DNA from 2 places in the Clostridium tanneri genome. Region 1 is predicted to be linked to the other one. Evidence: predicted binding sites of a transcription regulator. Region 1 holds the regulator's gene; the other holds the start of a gene.
The links. The regulator NrdR, encoded in region 1, represses ribonucleotide reductase genes. The targets are predictions, from matches to a motif close to CACNANATNTNGTG.

Region 1 (8,134 bases):
TTATTCATTCAACTTTAACTTGCTTACTATTGCTATTGGCATTTTTGGAGTTTTACAATTTATATACACGCCGCTTATACTAGTTCTAGAAAAGAAGCTTAACTTAAAAATATTCTGGTATTATATAATATATCCTGTTTATGCTATTACATGGTTTCCGATTTCCATTCAAGGAATCATGGATAAAAATAATAAGGAGTGGAGTCATACTTTACATACCAGAAGTGTAAAAATAAATGATTTAGAAAAAGCCAATTAGAATATAGATAGGGAAAGACTGGAAGTCTTTCCCTTTTGGAATATTGAGTAAACAAAAAATAAGATTATTTAACTATATTTGAGATTTTATTAAAATATGATAAAATATAAGAGGAAAATTAGAATTTTTGTTGAATATATACTTTGATGGTTCTCTTACAGGGGGGGAAATGCTTAATGAATGAATATATAATTGGAATAGATATTGGATCATCGAAGATATGTGCTGCTGCCGGAAAAATAGACAAGCACGGTAGAATGCAGATAATGGGAATTACATCGGCAATTTGTAATGGAGTAAAAAAAGGAATTGTTGTTGATATAGATAGTACTTCTGAATCTGTAAAACAGTGTATTGACGGACTAGAAAGAATGGTCGATATCAAGATTACGGATGCATACATATCTTTACCTGGAGGAATAAGTGAGCTGGTTTGGAATAAAGGTGTTGTAGCTGTAGCTTCAGAAGATAGAGAGATAAAGGATAACGATGTTAAAAGAGTTATAAAAGCATCTAAAATCATTACAATTCCATCCGATAAAGAAATTATAGGTGTAATACCCCAGCAGTACATAATCGATGGGTATGATAAGATAAAAGACCCTATAGGTATGAGTGGATTGAGATTGGAAGTAGATGCTCAAATCATACTAGCTCAAACTACTGTGGTAAATAATCTATTTAAAAGTATAGAGAAAGCTGGAATAAATGTATCTGGCATAGTATTCCAACCTTTAGCTCTATCAGAGGTTGTGTTAAAAAAAGAAGAAGTTGAAAGAGGAGTAGTATTAGTAGATGTAGGAGCAGAATCTATTAATATATATAGTTTTGAAGGGGGAAACTTAGTAAGTATAAGCACAATGTCATTAGGTGGAAATACTATAAGTAATGATATTGCAGTCTGTCTTAAGCTTCCTTTTTCAGAGGCTGAAAAACTAAAAATTAAGTATGGTAGTGTTGGTAGAAGCTCCGTTAACAATGATATAAAAATAGAAGTCAACGCTGACTATAATAACAAAATTCATGTAGATCAGGATATACTTAAACAAGTAATTGAGGCTAGAGTTGAGGAATTACTGTGCATTATTAAAGGTGAATTAAAATCTAATGAACACTATGACAAAATTTCAGGTATAGTCTTTGTTGGAGGGGGATTTGCATTAATTAAAGGAATTGAAGACTTTAGCAAGGATATACTACAGAAACCTGTTAGAGTAGGAAGTCCTGAATATATTGGAGCAGCAAGCCCTCTATATGCAGCAGCTGTAGGTGCAGTAAAGGATGCTGCAGACTCTATGAAAGATAAAAGTTTAAGGATTAAGTCAGAGAAGGAAACAGAAGGTATTCAAAGGGAATGGACTAAAGAGAGAAACAAACATGAAGAAAAAAAAGAAAATAGTAGTGGCTTTGTATCAAAATTAAAAGATTTTTTCACAGATTTTTTCTAATAGGGAGGTAAATATTGTGCTAGATTTTGATGTTGATGTTCAACAATTAGCTAATATAAAAGTAATAGGATGCGGTGGTGGAGGAAACAACGCCGTAAATAGAATGATAAGAGAAGGACTAAAGAATGTTGAGTTTATTTCTGTAAATACAGATAAGCAGGCATTAGCTCTTTCTCAGGCGTCACAAAAGATACAAATAGGAGACAAACTTACTAAAGGTTTAGGAGCAGGTGCAAATCCTGAAATAGGAAATAAAGCAGCTGAGGAAAGTAAGGAAGAAATATCTCAGGCCATAAAAGGTGCAGATATGGTATTTATCACTGCAGGTATGGGTGGCGGAACCGGTACTGGAGCAGCACCTGTAATTGCAGAAATAGCTAAGTCTATGGGAATACTTACTGTAGGAGTAGTAACTAAGCCTTTCCCTTTTGAAGGAAGAAAAAGAATGCTTCACGCAGAAATGGGAATAAAGAATTTAAAAGAGAGAGTAGATACATTGGTAACTATTCCAAATGAAAGACTACTTACAATTGTGGATAAAAAAACTACATTGATGGAATCTTTCAAATATGCAGATGACGTTCTAAGACAAGGTGTACAAGGTATATCTGACTTAATTACAATACCAGGTCTTGTTAACCTTGACTTTGCAGATGTTAGAACTATCATGATAGACAAAGGTCTTGCACATATGGGAGTAGGAAGAGGAACAGGAGATAATAGAGCACAAGAAGCGGCAAAGCAAGCTATTTCCAGTCCTTTACTTGAGACATCTATAGTAGGAGCTACTGGAGTACTTCTAAATATAACTGGGGGACCGGACTTGGGACTTCTAGAAATAAATGAAGCAGCAGAAATAGTGCAGGATGCTGCTGACCCAGATGCAAACATCATATTCGGTGCTGTAATAGACGAAAATATAAAAGATGAGATAAGAATCACAGTAATTGCCACAGGCTTTGAATCAGAAAAGATGCAAAGAACTCAGCCAGAGCCGGTTGCAAAAGTAACTGCAGCTCCAACACAACCAACAGTTAGTTTTACAAGTAATAGAGATGAAGCCGCAGCTACTGTAGAATATCATCAAAATTACGATGAAAATAACCTTGAAATACCAGCCTTTTTAAGAAGACAAAGAAAGTAATATAAGAATAAAAAAGCAAGTGTAGCCTATGGCTACACTTGCTTTTTTATTCTTATAACATACAGGCAGCAAATTATAATAAGTTGGCATATTATAGCATATAAAAATAATAATAATTTATAAAAAATGACAAAATTTTAAAGATAATAAGTATATAATAAAAAGTAAGAAAATGGAAATTAATTGTAATGGAGGTGAATATAGTATTTGATTATATATATCGATGTTTTGATTTTTCAAAACTTAGTAGTTAACCTATTTTTGTTATATATAACTGCCCGTACTTTGAGAGTAAAAGTAGAACTAAGATATATCTTAGTTGCAGCAGCTATTGGTAGTATGTATGTTATAACTTTAGTCTATCCGGAGCTAAAAAGGTTTTCTACGGTTCCATTTAAAATGATAATAGCAGCAGCCCTAATACTAATTAGTTTTAGAAAAAGGAAAGTGTTTTTTAATTTAAAGGCGTTATCTATATTCCTCTTGTATTCCATGCTTCTAGCTGGAGCTTGCATGTTTATACAATATAACGAAGACTATGACATTAATAACTTTGTTATTATAAACTTTTCCTATAAAAAGCTTATGCTTTCAATAATGATAATATATATATTAATTGATAGAATAGTAATCTACATAAAAGATAGAAAAGACTTAAAAAGTCTTATATATGATGTAGATATTGTGTTAAAGAACTCAGAGAAAAATATTAAGGCTTTTTTAGATACTGGCAATGAATTAAGGGAACCAGCTACTAACCTACCAGTAATTATAGTGGAGAAAAAGGTTTTTAAGGATATAGATTTAAATCTATATGATAAATTTTATATTCCCTATAGAGTAGTAAATGGACAAAGTGGTAACCTCCAAGGATTTAAACCTCTCTGTATAAGAATACACGGTGGAGAGGAATGTCAGAATAGAGAGGTAATAGTTGCTTTTTGCGAAGAAAGATTAAGTGATTTTAATGATTATGAAGCTCTTTTATCTAGAGGAGTAATGTAAAGGATATTAAATTGATTGGAGGATTAATATGATTAAATTAAAGATATTGTTAAATAGAATATTAACTAAATTTAAGGTCTTTATAAAGACAGTGTACTACATAGGTGGCAATGAGGTACTTCCCCCTCCTCTTAGTAAAAAGGAAGAAGATGATCTAGTTGCAAGACTTGTAACTGGTGAGGAGAGTGTAAGATCTACGTTAATAGAAAGGAATTTAAGATTAGTAGTATATATAGCAAGAAAGTTTGAAAATACAGGGGTAAACGTAGAGGATTTAGTATCAGTAGGAACTATAGGTTTAATTAAGGCTGTTAACACCTTTGATCCAGAGAAAAAAATAAAATTAGCTACATATGCATCTAGATGCATTGAAAATGAAATACTTATGTATTTAAGAAGAAATAGCAAAGTAAAAGCCGAAATTTCCTTTTATGAGCCTTTAAATATTGACTGGGATGGGAATGAACTACTATTATCAGATATATTAGGTACAGATAATGATGTGGTTTATAACCTCATTGAGGATGAAGTTGATAAGCAACTTTTAATGGTAGCAATGAAAAAGTTAAGTGCTAGAGAAAAAGAAATAGTAAATCTAAGATTTGGGTTAGGCGGTCAAGGAGAAAAAACACAAAAAGAAGTTGCTGATATGCTTGGTATATCTCAATCATACATTTCCAGATTAGAAAAAAGAATAATAAAAAGATTAAAGAAAGAAATAAATAAAATGTTATAAGGTTGTCTTTAGTATAAAAAAGCCCTACTTAGGAAATAATTAAAATGCTATATATTCTAAAGGGGCTGATGACTTTATGATAATTAATAAAGTTGAAATCTGTGGAGTTAACACTGCCAAATTACCAGTATTAAAGGAAAATGAGATGAGAGGACTGTTAATGGAGATGAGGAGTGGAGACTACTCATCAAGGGAAAAGTTTATCAAGGGTAATTTGAGACTGGTATTAAGTGTTATCCAAAGATTTAACAACCGAGGAGAAAATGTTGATGATTTATTTCAAGTTGGTTGTATAGGATTAATTAAGGCCATTGATAACTTTGATTTAAATCAAAATGTAAAGTTTTCTACTTATGCCGTTCCTATGATTATAGGAGAGATAAGAAGGTATTTAAGAGATAACAACTCTATAAGAGTGAGCAGATCTCTAAGAGATATTGCTTATAGGGCTCTGCAAGTTAGAGATAAACTTATAGGCGAAAATAATAAGGAGCCTACAATATCTCAAATTGCTAAAGAGTTGAAAGTGCCAAGAGAGGAAGTAGTATTTGCATTAGATGCTATTCAAGATCCGGTATCTCTCTTTGAACCTATTTATCATGACGGTGGAGATGCAATTTATGTAATGGATCAAATAAGTGACAACAAAAACTTAGATGATAGCTGGTTAGAGAACATAGCTATAAAGGAGGCTATGAAAAAATTAAATGATAGGGAGAAGCTTATACTCAACTTGAGATTCTTTGATGGTAGAACTCAGATGGAGGTAGCAGATGAAATAGGCATATCCCAGGCTCAGGTTTCTAGGTTAGAAAAAACTGCCTTAAGACATATGAGAAAATATGTATAGCCTTGGTAATAATCGTACTTATATTTAATTTTAGGATAAAAACTGAGAGTATACTAATATGACGATATTAGTATACTTTTCTCGGTTTTTATTTTTTATGAATTATTAAAAGAATATAAGCATATTATTTACTGAGCAGTTATCGCGAAGAAGTCTTGAAAGGCTAATTTTAACTGAGAAAACTTGGAGGGATAAAAATGGATGAAGAAAAATCTTTATATTCTTTAGGAAATTTAAGGGCAATGGAAATTATAGATATAAATACGGGAACAAAATTAGGATTTATAAAAGATTTAAAAATTGATTGTGATGAATATAAGATTATATCTATTATTTTACCATCTCAAAAAATGTCTTGGTTTGGGAAAAGTGAAGATATAGAAGTTCCTTGGGAAAATGTAAAGAAGATAGGTGTTGATGTTTTGCTTATAGATGGAGGAGAGTTTATGTTGAAGGAATAAGTGGATGTACAAAAGGTTAGATTTATAAAATTAATTAAAATCTACTAAACTATAGAATTTACCACTGAAATGTGTATAATTATTATAGGCGTAAATTTAAAAAGGATAATATATTTAGAAGGACGTGAAGAGATGTGAAGTGCCCTTACTGTGGTTATTTAGAAAGCAGGGTAGTAGATTCAAGATCAACTGAAGATGATATGTCTATAAGAAGAAGAAGAGAATGTTTGGAATGTGCGAAAAGGTATACTACATATGAAAAAGTTGAAAATGTGCCTATACTAGTTATAAAGAAAAACATGAATAGAGAATACTTCGATAGAACAAAAATAATAAATGGATTAATAAAAGCTTGTCAGAAAAGGCCTGTTTCGAGGCAGCAAATAGAGAATATTGCAGATGAAGTAGAAAAAAAGATTAGTAATAAAATGATGACAGAAGTTCAGTCTGAGTATATTGGTGAAATGATAATGGAGAGTCTCAAGGATTTGGATGAAGTGTCTTATGTTAGATTTGCATCTGTATACAGACAGTTTAAAGATATCAATACTTTCATGGAAGAAATTAAAAGTTTACTGGGAAATAAGTAGAGCATTATAAGATTAAAGTTATATCAGAATTACGGCAGCTAATGTATGAAAATATATGATTTCTTTAAGGTAAGGTAAAAATAGCTTAACATAAAAAGGTGCTATTAGGTTTATTGAGTTTCAATAAATCTGATAGCACTTTTTTTATAATTAACTTAAATAATATATAGTTATTTAAATAATAATTTTTTTCATTAAATTAGGGTGTTTAACTTATATTTAACATAAGTTAAATATAAGTTAAAAAAGCTATTATTCAATGCTAAGCAAATAATATATTGTTATAATATTTGTAAGAAAATACTGGAAAGTTCGAACTTTATAATATAAATTTAACTGAGAAGTTAAATAATTTTAGGAGGGATAGTTGTGAAAAATTGTTTAGGGGTTAACTTTTTAAAAAATATACCTAAAACAATAAAAGAAAATTGGATTTATGTGGGCATAAGGGGATGGACCAAAGGATTAAGTGAAAGTTTTACAAGTAGTGTAGGAGCAAAGATAACCATTCAGATTGCGTTACTGCTTACTATCGTCTGTGGTACTTTAGGCATAATCTCATACCAAAGCTCTTCTAAAGCCTTAGAAAGAACAATTGCTTCATCACTTCAATCAAGGGCTACCGAGGCAGCAAAATTAATAAACTCTACTTTGCAGCAGGAATTGAAAGCTATGGAACAAATTGCTGAAAGAGCGGAAATTCAATCTATGAATATTGAAGATCAAATACCTGTATTAGAAGCTCAAGGTAAAAATTTGAACTACATAAGCTTGAATGTGTTACAACCTAATGGAATAATACATTTCCCAAATGGTTCTAAGTCCCAAATAGATCTTTTAAATAAAGAGAAAAACACAGAATATTTAAGAAAAGCTTTTTTGGGTATAGCTTCCATATCTAATCCTGTAACTAATATTGATGGAGAACAAATTATAGCTATTGCAGTTCCTATAAGAGATAAAGAGGGAAATGTTTCAGGGGTTTTACAATCTAACATGTCTATGGGAAAGCTTAACGAAATAGTACAAAAGACAAAGGTTGGAAATAGCGGTTATTGCTTTATAATAAATAAACAGGGAACAAAGGTTGCACATAAGGATTTAAAATTAGTGTTAAATAAGGACAATACTGTTCATAACTTGAGTAAGGATCCGTCTTTAAAAGCACTAGCAGAATTAGAAAGTAAGATGATGAAAGGAGAAACAGGCTCTGGATATTATTTAAAAGGTGGTGCAGAAAGGTTTATGGCTTATGCGCCAATTCCTAATATGGAATGGTTTTTAGCGATGAGCATATCTAAAAATGAAATATTTTATCCAGCGGATAAACTAAAGTATCAATCTATTATAATAACTATTATTTTTATTTGTATTGGAATCGTGGTAGGATTATTGATTTCTAAATCTATAAAGCAGCCTCTACTTAAAATTAAGAAATACGCAGATAAGCTTTCGCAGTGCAATCTTTCTCATAGGATTGAAATTAAAAGGAAAGATGAATTTGGACAAACTGGAAATGCTCTAAATAGTGCTATAGACAGCGTAGAAAAAATTATTTGTTGCGTCAAGGAAGAAAGCGGAAACACAGTTAACTCCACAAAGGACATAAATGATTTATTTGTTAAGGTACATAAAGGGGTT
Region 2 (8,134 bases), on a different contig from region 1:
TATTCTTTTGTATACCTTCTGGATCTTCTGTATCTAGAGTATCTAAATATCTATCAATATCCGTGGTTGCAGCTATTCTTCCAGTTTTATCTAGGTATATGTAAAACAGATAACCATTTCCAACCTCTATGTCATATTTCTGCTCTTTAAAAGGAATAAGAACATCTCTTTCTAACCCAATGCTTACAAAGGAACCAATCTTACTCTTAGCTACTACCTTTAAATAAGCTATATCTCCAACTTGAGCTAGAGGCTCTCCTAAGGTTGCTATTATTCTATCCTTTGAATCTCTATATATAAATGCTCTAACTTCTTCTCCTTCTTGTAAGTCCCTACCTAATGCACTTTTGTTGGGTAAAAGTACATCGTCACCAAGTCTTCCAGTACCAGCATCTAAATAGTATCCAAAGTCTGTTCTTCTAGATACTTTTACAGTATTAAATTCTCCTATGTTTATCATTTATTTTTCACTCCTTACATTTCACCATTATCGTAATTACTGCTCCTTATTATATACTATTATTGCCATAGTTACTATAGTTTATAAACCTTAAAATAGAGATTTCAAATCAAATCTAGCACAAAAAGCCGGCAAAATAACGCCGGCTAGTTAAAAATAAATATTAAAAGAGTTCTAACCTCTAAATTACTGCTGCTAACAGTAGTAACTCCTCATTATCCCTATAAATCTTATTAAACTGACTTATCGGAAGTGGATTTCTTCCTCTGCCTACTTCTATAGTGTACCCTGGTCTTCTATACTCTTGAATAAACCAATCCTTATATCCTGAATAAGAGGTTATTCCTGTTGTTTCTGATAGGGCATAGCCGCTTACCTGTGAGAATAGGTTTCCTATTCTTCTAGCTTCAGGAGGAGTAAGTGCCCCATACTGCCAGTATATAACTTCTCCCTGGCTGTGGTATGCAAGTACCAGCCTAAAGTTATGACTTCTTGTAAAGTTTACTACAGTTTTAGTTTCTGGTTCAGATTCAGGGAAAGGACCAGAATATCTGGTAGGTCCCGGTCCAAATACACCATAACTTGCCTCTGCCTGCTTTGATAACTCCCAGGATGCATTATAATTATGATTTAAATCTACTCCTCTTGTATTTGCCTGCCAATTTTGCGAAAAATCTGTACTGCCTTTATTCCACTTTATCAAATCATTATAGAAAGGATTACTTCTCTTCAAGCCGTTCAGCACCAAGTCAATTCCATCTGGATTTACCATTGGCATTATATATATACTACTTCTATTCCATATATCTGCTATGTTGTATCCGCCTATACTACGACCCTCTGAATAAGCCTTAGCAAAGTTTTCTGTAAACTTCATTAACAGAGGAGTAGTAATCCACTCTAATGCATGGTGAGACCCATTATAGAAAACCTGATTTGGTCCTGTACCAAGTCTTATATAGTAAAGGTTTCTTCCAAGTACGCTTTTTCCTGCAACTCCAACAGTGATAAATGGATACCTAGCCTTAAGTCCATCTAAATCTTTTCTTAAAATCTCATAGGTATAATTAATGTTTGTATCTACCACATCAATACCATAGGGAACAATAATAGTACTGCCTGGAATAAGAGCAAAGGGCTCTATGCCTGGGTTTGCTACTATTATTTTATATACCTGAGTATAGTACCTTCTAGCAATATCATACAAAGTATCTCCAGGTCTTATAGTATAAACATCATATCCAAGCATAAATCTCTCTAAAGCATTATAAGTAGCTGGGCCTACAATTCCATCAGCAGTTAACCCATTATCCCTTTGAAACTGCCTTACCGCTTCTTCCGTTTGCCTTCCATACACCCCATCAATTGGTCCTGGATTATAGCCAATCTTACTTAAAACTGCTTGTATTTCCATTACTTCTGTTCCTCTAGAACCTAATCTATAAACCGGCATAATAAACCACCTAAAAATTAATTATCAATATTATGTTATACTAGCACTTACATTTAGGTGACTATCTGAGTAGAAAATCCCTAATTATTTTAAATAAAAAACAGTTAGAACTTTGGGTTTCTAACTGTTTACTTTAAATTAAAACTATTTTACTTATACTCTTTAGCTTCATCTATATAATGCTGTGCTGCTTCTCTAATAGACATTCTTTCCTCTTCAGTAAGCTCACGAATAACTTTGGCTGGTGATCCCATACATAAAACTCCTGAAGGAATCTTTTTATTTGCAGTTACTAAACTTCCTGCTCCAATCATAACTTCTTCGCCTATCTCAGCTCCATCTAATATTATAGATCCCATACCTATCAATGAAAAATTACCGATTTTGCATCCGTGTAAAATTACGTTATGTCCTACAGTTACATATTCTCCTACCACTGTAGGAGTACCTTTTATATTAGCATGAACAGTGCTGTTATCCTGTATGTTGGAGCCCTTTCCTATATAAATAGAATTGCTGTCCCCTCTCACTACTGCTCCAAACCAAACACTAGCATCTGCTTCTAGAGTAACCTTTCCAATAACCTCTGCAGTATCTGCTACAAAAGAGCTTTCATGTACTTCTGGTTTATTTTCCTTAAAGTTACGTATCATATCTTTCCCACCTTTCAACCAAATTAAATTAATAACTAAACTTTATACCTACTATTAAAATTATAACTAATTTTTATGTGAAATAAAACCAATAGTAATTGATTATATACTGCTTTTATGATAACTTACTAGTATACTTTGGTAAAAATACTAAAAATAAAAACTAGTAAGATATGCTAGCATTTATAGAATAAATATTAAAATCGGAGGGGTTATATCTTGTATTTAAAATCGTTAGATGAACTAAAAAAGTATGTAAAAGACTTATCTGTAATACCTGGTGAAGAGCTAATGATACTAACTGCTGAAAAATCATCAATTTATGTAAATGAATTAATAGAATACCTAAATAAAGAAGACATAAACTTTTTTGGAGGCATATATCCAAGACTTCTCGTTGGAGACAAAAGTTTACAGAATGGTTTTATCATTGAAAAATATCAACCTCTCTATTCTTCTATAGTACTTCCTTATTTAATGAGATTTAAATTAGATGTGAATACTCTAGAAGATTGTACGGCATTAGTTTTAGTAGACGGTTTATCAAGTCAAATGAAAGACCTAACAAATACTGTTTATAATAAATTAGGGAATAATGTTAGTTATATTGGCGGTGGAGCTGGATACTATGATTTAACACAAAGACCTTGCATATTCAATAATAAAGGAGTCTTTCAAGATGTACTTTATGTTTGTATTATAAAATCCCCAGTTAAAATTGCAGTAAATCATGGTTGGAATAAGCTTGAAGGACCTTTTCACATAACCGAATCCAGATCTAATATACTTTGCAAATTAGATAGTTATAATGCCTTCGATGTATATAGAGATATAATTGAAGATGAAGAAAAAATTACTCTTTATAAATCAGACTTTTTCATTTACGCTAAGGATCACCCCTTTGGAATTGTAAAAAGAGGACAAACTAACCTAGTTGTAAGAGATCCTATAGCCTTAAATGAAGATAACGAAATTATTTGTGTGGCAGATATACCTGAAGATAGTGACTTATACATACTTAAGGGAGATATTAATTCACTTTTAAGTTCCTCACTAGACATTGCAACAAATTGTGCTTCAAATGCACCTGAAAAATATATTCCTCTACTATTCGACTGTATTTCCCGTGCAATGTTTTTGGAGGAGCGTTTTGAAGAAGAGCTCACAAATATTCAAAGCAAATTTAAATACACTGTTCAAGGAGCCTTGTCCATAGGTGAAATCGCCTCTAGTAATAATGGTCAATTAGTAATTCATAATAAATCTACTATATTAGGACTTCTTTCAATTTAAAGGTTTAAAAGGCTAGATGAAAAATAAATTCATCTAGCCTTTATAAATTTCTATTTTAGGTTTATATCATAAATGTTACTTACAAATTATGCTACATTTTTATTGTTAAAATTTCTTATATCCTTAAGTCCCTCTTCATCCTTTAGTCTCATATATAGGTAGAAAGGAACTCCAAATAACATAAGCAAGAAACCATACAATACTGTTTCTGCACCGGAACCATAAATAGCCCATACAGAATAAGTAAACCCTATTAGTGGTACAATAGAACTTTTTATGAACTTCCAAACATTAAAGCCTTTTTCCCTTTTTACCAAAAGAATTATCTCTGCTGCAGCAGTACTTGCATACACTGGAAGATAGGATAGCGTTGCTAATAAAATCATGAAATTAAAAGCGGAAAGTAATGACTGCGTATAGTTCATTAATAAAAGTATATTTGTAAGCACTGCATTTATTATCAATGAAACATGGGGTGTTTTGTACTTTGAGTGAACTTTAGCAAATATCTCTGGAAAAACTCTGTCTACTCCAGCTGCATAGGACATCCTCGCTGTTGTTAAAAGCCAGCCTACAACGGAACCAAGTACACTTACTATAGAAGCTAATAATAAAGCTTTGGTAATACCATTTCCAAAATATTGAGCTAATATATCAATTATTGGCGAAGTACTCTTTGCTAAAGTTTCTTGAGGCATAGCTCCCATAGCAAAGAAACTTATTAGCATATAAGTTATAACAGCAATAGAAATTCCTAAAATCGTACTTAATTTTATGTTTCTCTCAGGATTTTTTATCTCACCTGCTGTCACTGTGGCAGTTTCAAAGCCTGTAAATGCCCATAAAGTTGCCGCTGCTGCTGCTGGAAGGGTATTTATTCCTTTCCCTTCTGGAAATGCCGGTGTTAAAAACTCTGGATTAAAATGATAAGCAGTAACACCGACGAAAAACATAAATAAAAATAGCTTAAATATGGTTATAACTGTTTGAAAAAAAGATGCTTGCCTAACTCCTACAATATTTAATATTGTAAATATCCATAAGATACCACTTGTGTATAAAAATGCATAGAGACCATTATTATGTATAGCAGGAATCATCGTCGCCGTATAGCTTGCAATAGAGGTAATTATTGCAGCATTACCAATCCAAGAAGCTGTCCAATAAAGCCATGCATTTAAAAAGCCCATAAAACCGCCAAGAGCGATTTTTGAATACTCATAAGGCCCTCCTGTCTTAGGTATTTTAGATCCTAAATTACCAAAGGAAAGTGCTAAAAATATAGAACCTATCCCTGTAAGTGCCCAAGCCAAAAGAGTAGAACCTGGACCAGCTGCATTAGCTAAGGTTGCTGGAAGCATAAATATGCCGGAACCTATCATGTTGCCTGCTACCAGAGTAGTGGCCACTAGAAGTCCCATCTCTTTCTTTAAACCTGCCTCTTTTTGCATTTGAATCCTCCTCTTTGTATAAAATTAAACAACGTTGTTACTTTATCATAGCACATTAAGTGAGTTAATAATTTTTCTACATTTTATTGCAAAACAATACAGTATTTTTCCTCTAATTATTACATTAAAATATTTCCCTTATAAAGTCGTAAATATACCTTTTACATTTTTTATCAAAAGCCGTATAATTTCTAAAGCCTATATTCAAAATGTATATTAGTAGTTCTCATTGAATTTCTGTTAAATCTGCTTTATAATAATAAAGACACTATATATAGTGTGCAGAAATTAACTACACTACTATATATAGTGATTGTTGTAAATACTTACATACAGGGAGGTAGACTTCTATTGGATTCTATAAAGAGTTTATTTAAAAGATATTATACAAAAGAATTAGAAATACATAGCGATAAAACAGTTTACGATTTATTTAAGTGGAAAAAGGTTGATGTATTTTTAAAAGACCATAAAACAGATAAAGTATTAGTTGATATGAAAGAATTGGAGTTTCCAGAACATTATTCTCAAAATGCCTGCGATATTATAGCTTCAAAATACTTCAGAAAGGCTGGAGTTCCAAGTGAAACTGGCTATGAGAACAGTATGAGATCTATAGCAGATAGAATGGTTAATTTTTGGTGTCAGTCACTAAAGGATGAGGGAATAATTAAAACAGAAGAAGAAGCATCCATTTTTTACGATGAAGCCGTTTATACTTTATTGAACCAAATGTATGCACCTAATTCCCCTCAGTGGTTTAACACTGGTCTTGCTCAATCCTATGGTATAAAAGGTACTAAACAAGGTCATTTTTATTTTGATGAGAAGGAAGGAAAGGTAGTAGAAAGTTCGGATAACTATTCAAGAACTCAAGCCTCAGCTTGCTTCATATTATCTATTGAGGATAAGCTTCTAGGTCCTCATTCCATATCGGAGCAGTATGTAACAGAAACAAAGCTTTTTAAAGGCGGTTCTGGTACTGGTACTAACTTTTCTCGTATAAGAGGAAAAGGTGAAAAACTTTCCGGCGGCGGTGTATCTTCAGGACTTATGAGTTTCTTAAAAGGTCTTGATAGAAATGCAGGCGCTATAAAGTCTGGTGGCACTACAAGAAGAGCTGCAAAAATGGTATGCCTTGATGTAGATCATCCTGAAATCATGGATTTTATAACCTGGAAAGCAAAAGAAGAAAATAAAGTAAGAGCCCTTGGAAAGATGGGGTATGATATTGATATAGACGGAGAAGCATATGAAACTGTATCAGGACAAAACAGCAATAATTCTATAAGATTTTCAGATTACTTTATGAAAAAGGTTGAGGACTTAGAAAAAAAATCCGATGAAACAATAGATCTAAAAGGAAGAGTTGATTCAAAGGTAAATAAAACTGCTAAGGTTTCTGATATATGGGAAGCTTTTAACTCCTCTGCTTGGAACTGTGCTGACCCTGCTCCACAGTTTGATGATACCTTTAATGCTTGGCATACTTGTCCAGCGGGAGAGGATGGTGTTGTAAATGCAGATTATAACAAAATTAACTCTACAAATCCTTGTGGAGAATATGCCTTTTTAGATGACTCCTCCTGTAACTTAGCTTCTATCAACATATATAAATTTTATGATGTAAATACTAATAAATTTGATGTAGAAGGATACCTACATGTTATAGGTCTTACTCAGTTAATTCTTGAAGCATCAATTCACTGGGGGCAGTTCCCGACTGCTGATATTGCAAGAAAAACCTACCTGTTTAGAGCAACAGGACTTGGAGTTGCTAATATAGCTTCCTTATTCATGGTTATGGGCTACCCTTATGACTCAGAGGAAGCTAGAACTTTGGCTGCAGCTTTAATTGGTACTCTTACCGGTTATTCTTACTATGTATCCTCACTTATGGCTAAAGAAGTGGGCTCCTTTGCAAAATTCGAGATAAATAAGCCTCACATGATGAGAGTTATAAGAAATCATGCTAGGGCAGCTGGAGTTAACTTAGATTTCCTAAGTAAGGCTAAGGACGCTAGGTTTAACCCTGAATTTGAAGGTTTAAACTACGAACCTATAAAGGTTGACCATGAGAACTTAAATAGAGAAGGATTGAATTATATAAGTTCCGCTTTAAAAGACTCTTGGGTTAAGGCTCTTCAATCCGGTAGTGAAGCTGGATTTAGAAACGCTCAAGTTTCTGTTATAGCTCCAACAGGAACTATATCCTTTGCTATGGACTGCGGTGCTACATCTATAGAGCCATTTTTCAGCCATATCGTATATAAGAAGCTTTCTGGCGGTGGATTTATGACAATTATAAATCCTGTTATAACTATAGCCCTAAAGAAGCTTGGCTACACTAAAGATCAAATAGAAGACATTTTGAATTACGTTCTTGAAAAGGAAACAGTAAATGAAAATGGGTTTAGTTATGAAAAGATTTTAGATGGCAAAATAGAGGGTGCTCCCCATTTAAAAGAAGAACATCTTCCTATATTTGATACATCAAATCGTTGTGGAAGTGGTGAAAGATACATAGCACCAATGGGTCATGTGCTTATGGTAGCAGCAATAACACCATTAATATCTGGTGCTATATCTAAAACTGTAAACCTACCTAAAACTGCAACAGTAGAAGACTTTAAAAAAGTAATTTTATCTTCCTGGAAGCATGGGGTAAAGGGAATAACCTTATATAGAGACTCCTCCAAGGCAGCTCAACCTTTAAATACCAGCTTAGGAGATAACAATGATACAAAACTTGAGAATCTAACTTATCAGCAGCTTCTTGCTAAAACTAGAGAGCTGCAAAAGGGAGTAAAGTATTCAAGACGGG

Region 2: the regulator NrdR is predicted to act here: its motif matches at 5,577-5,590, upstream of P8V03_RS12890 (vitamin B12-dependent ribonucleotide reductase).

What each region holds. Positions count from the first base shown of each region.
Region 1 is NZ_JARUJP010000007.1:125,282-133,415, reverse strand. Features, by position in the region: gene P8V03_RS08095 (glycosyltransferase family 2 protein) at 1-259, shown strand, start outside; gene ftsA (cell division protein FtsA) at 436-1,707, shown strand; gene ftsZ (cell division protein FtsZ) at 1,724-2,851, shown strand; gene spoIIGA (sigma-E processing peptidase SpoIIGA) at 3,059-3,856, shown strand; gene sigE (RNA polymerase sporulation sigma factor SigE) at 3,885-4,592, shown strand; gene sigG (RNA polymerase sporulation sigma factor SigG) at 4,669-5,442, shown strand; gene P8V03_RS08065 (YlmC/YmxH family sporulation protein) at 5,640-5,903, shown strand; gene nrdR (transcriptional regulator NrdR) at 6,038-6,493, shown strand; gene P8V03_RS08055 (methyl-accepting chemotaxis protein) at 6,863-8,134, shown strand, end outside.
Region 2 is NZ_JARUJP010000015.1:35,930-44,063, forward strand. Features, by position in the region: gene P8V03_RS12865 (CvfB family protein) at 1-460, opposite strand, end outside; gene P8V03_RS12870 (M14 family metallopeptidase) at 642-1,913, opposite strand; gene P8V03_RS12875 (gamma carbonic anhydrase family protein) at 2,063-2,566, opposite strand; gene P8V03_RS12880 (FIST signal transduction protein) at 2,786-3,859, shown strand; gene P8V03_RS12885 (APC family permease) at 3,946-5,310, opposite strand; gene P8V03_RS12890 (vitamin B12-dependent ribonucleotide reductase) at 5,662-8,134, shown strand, end outside.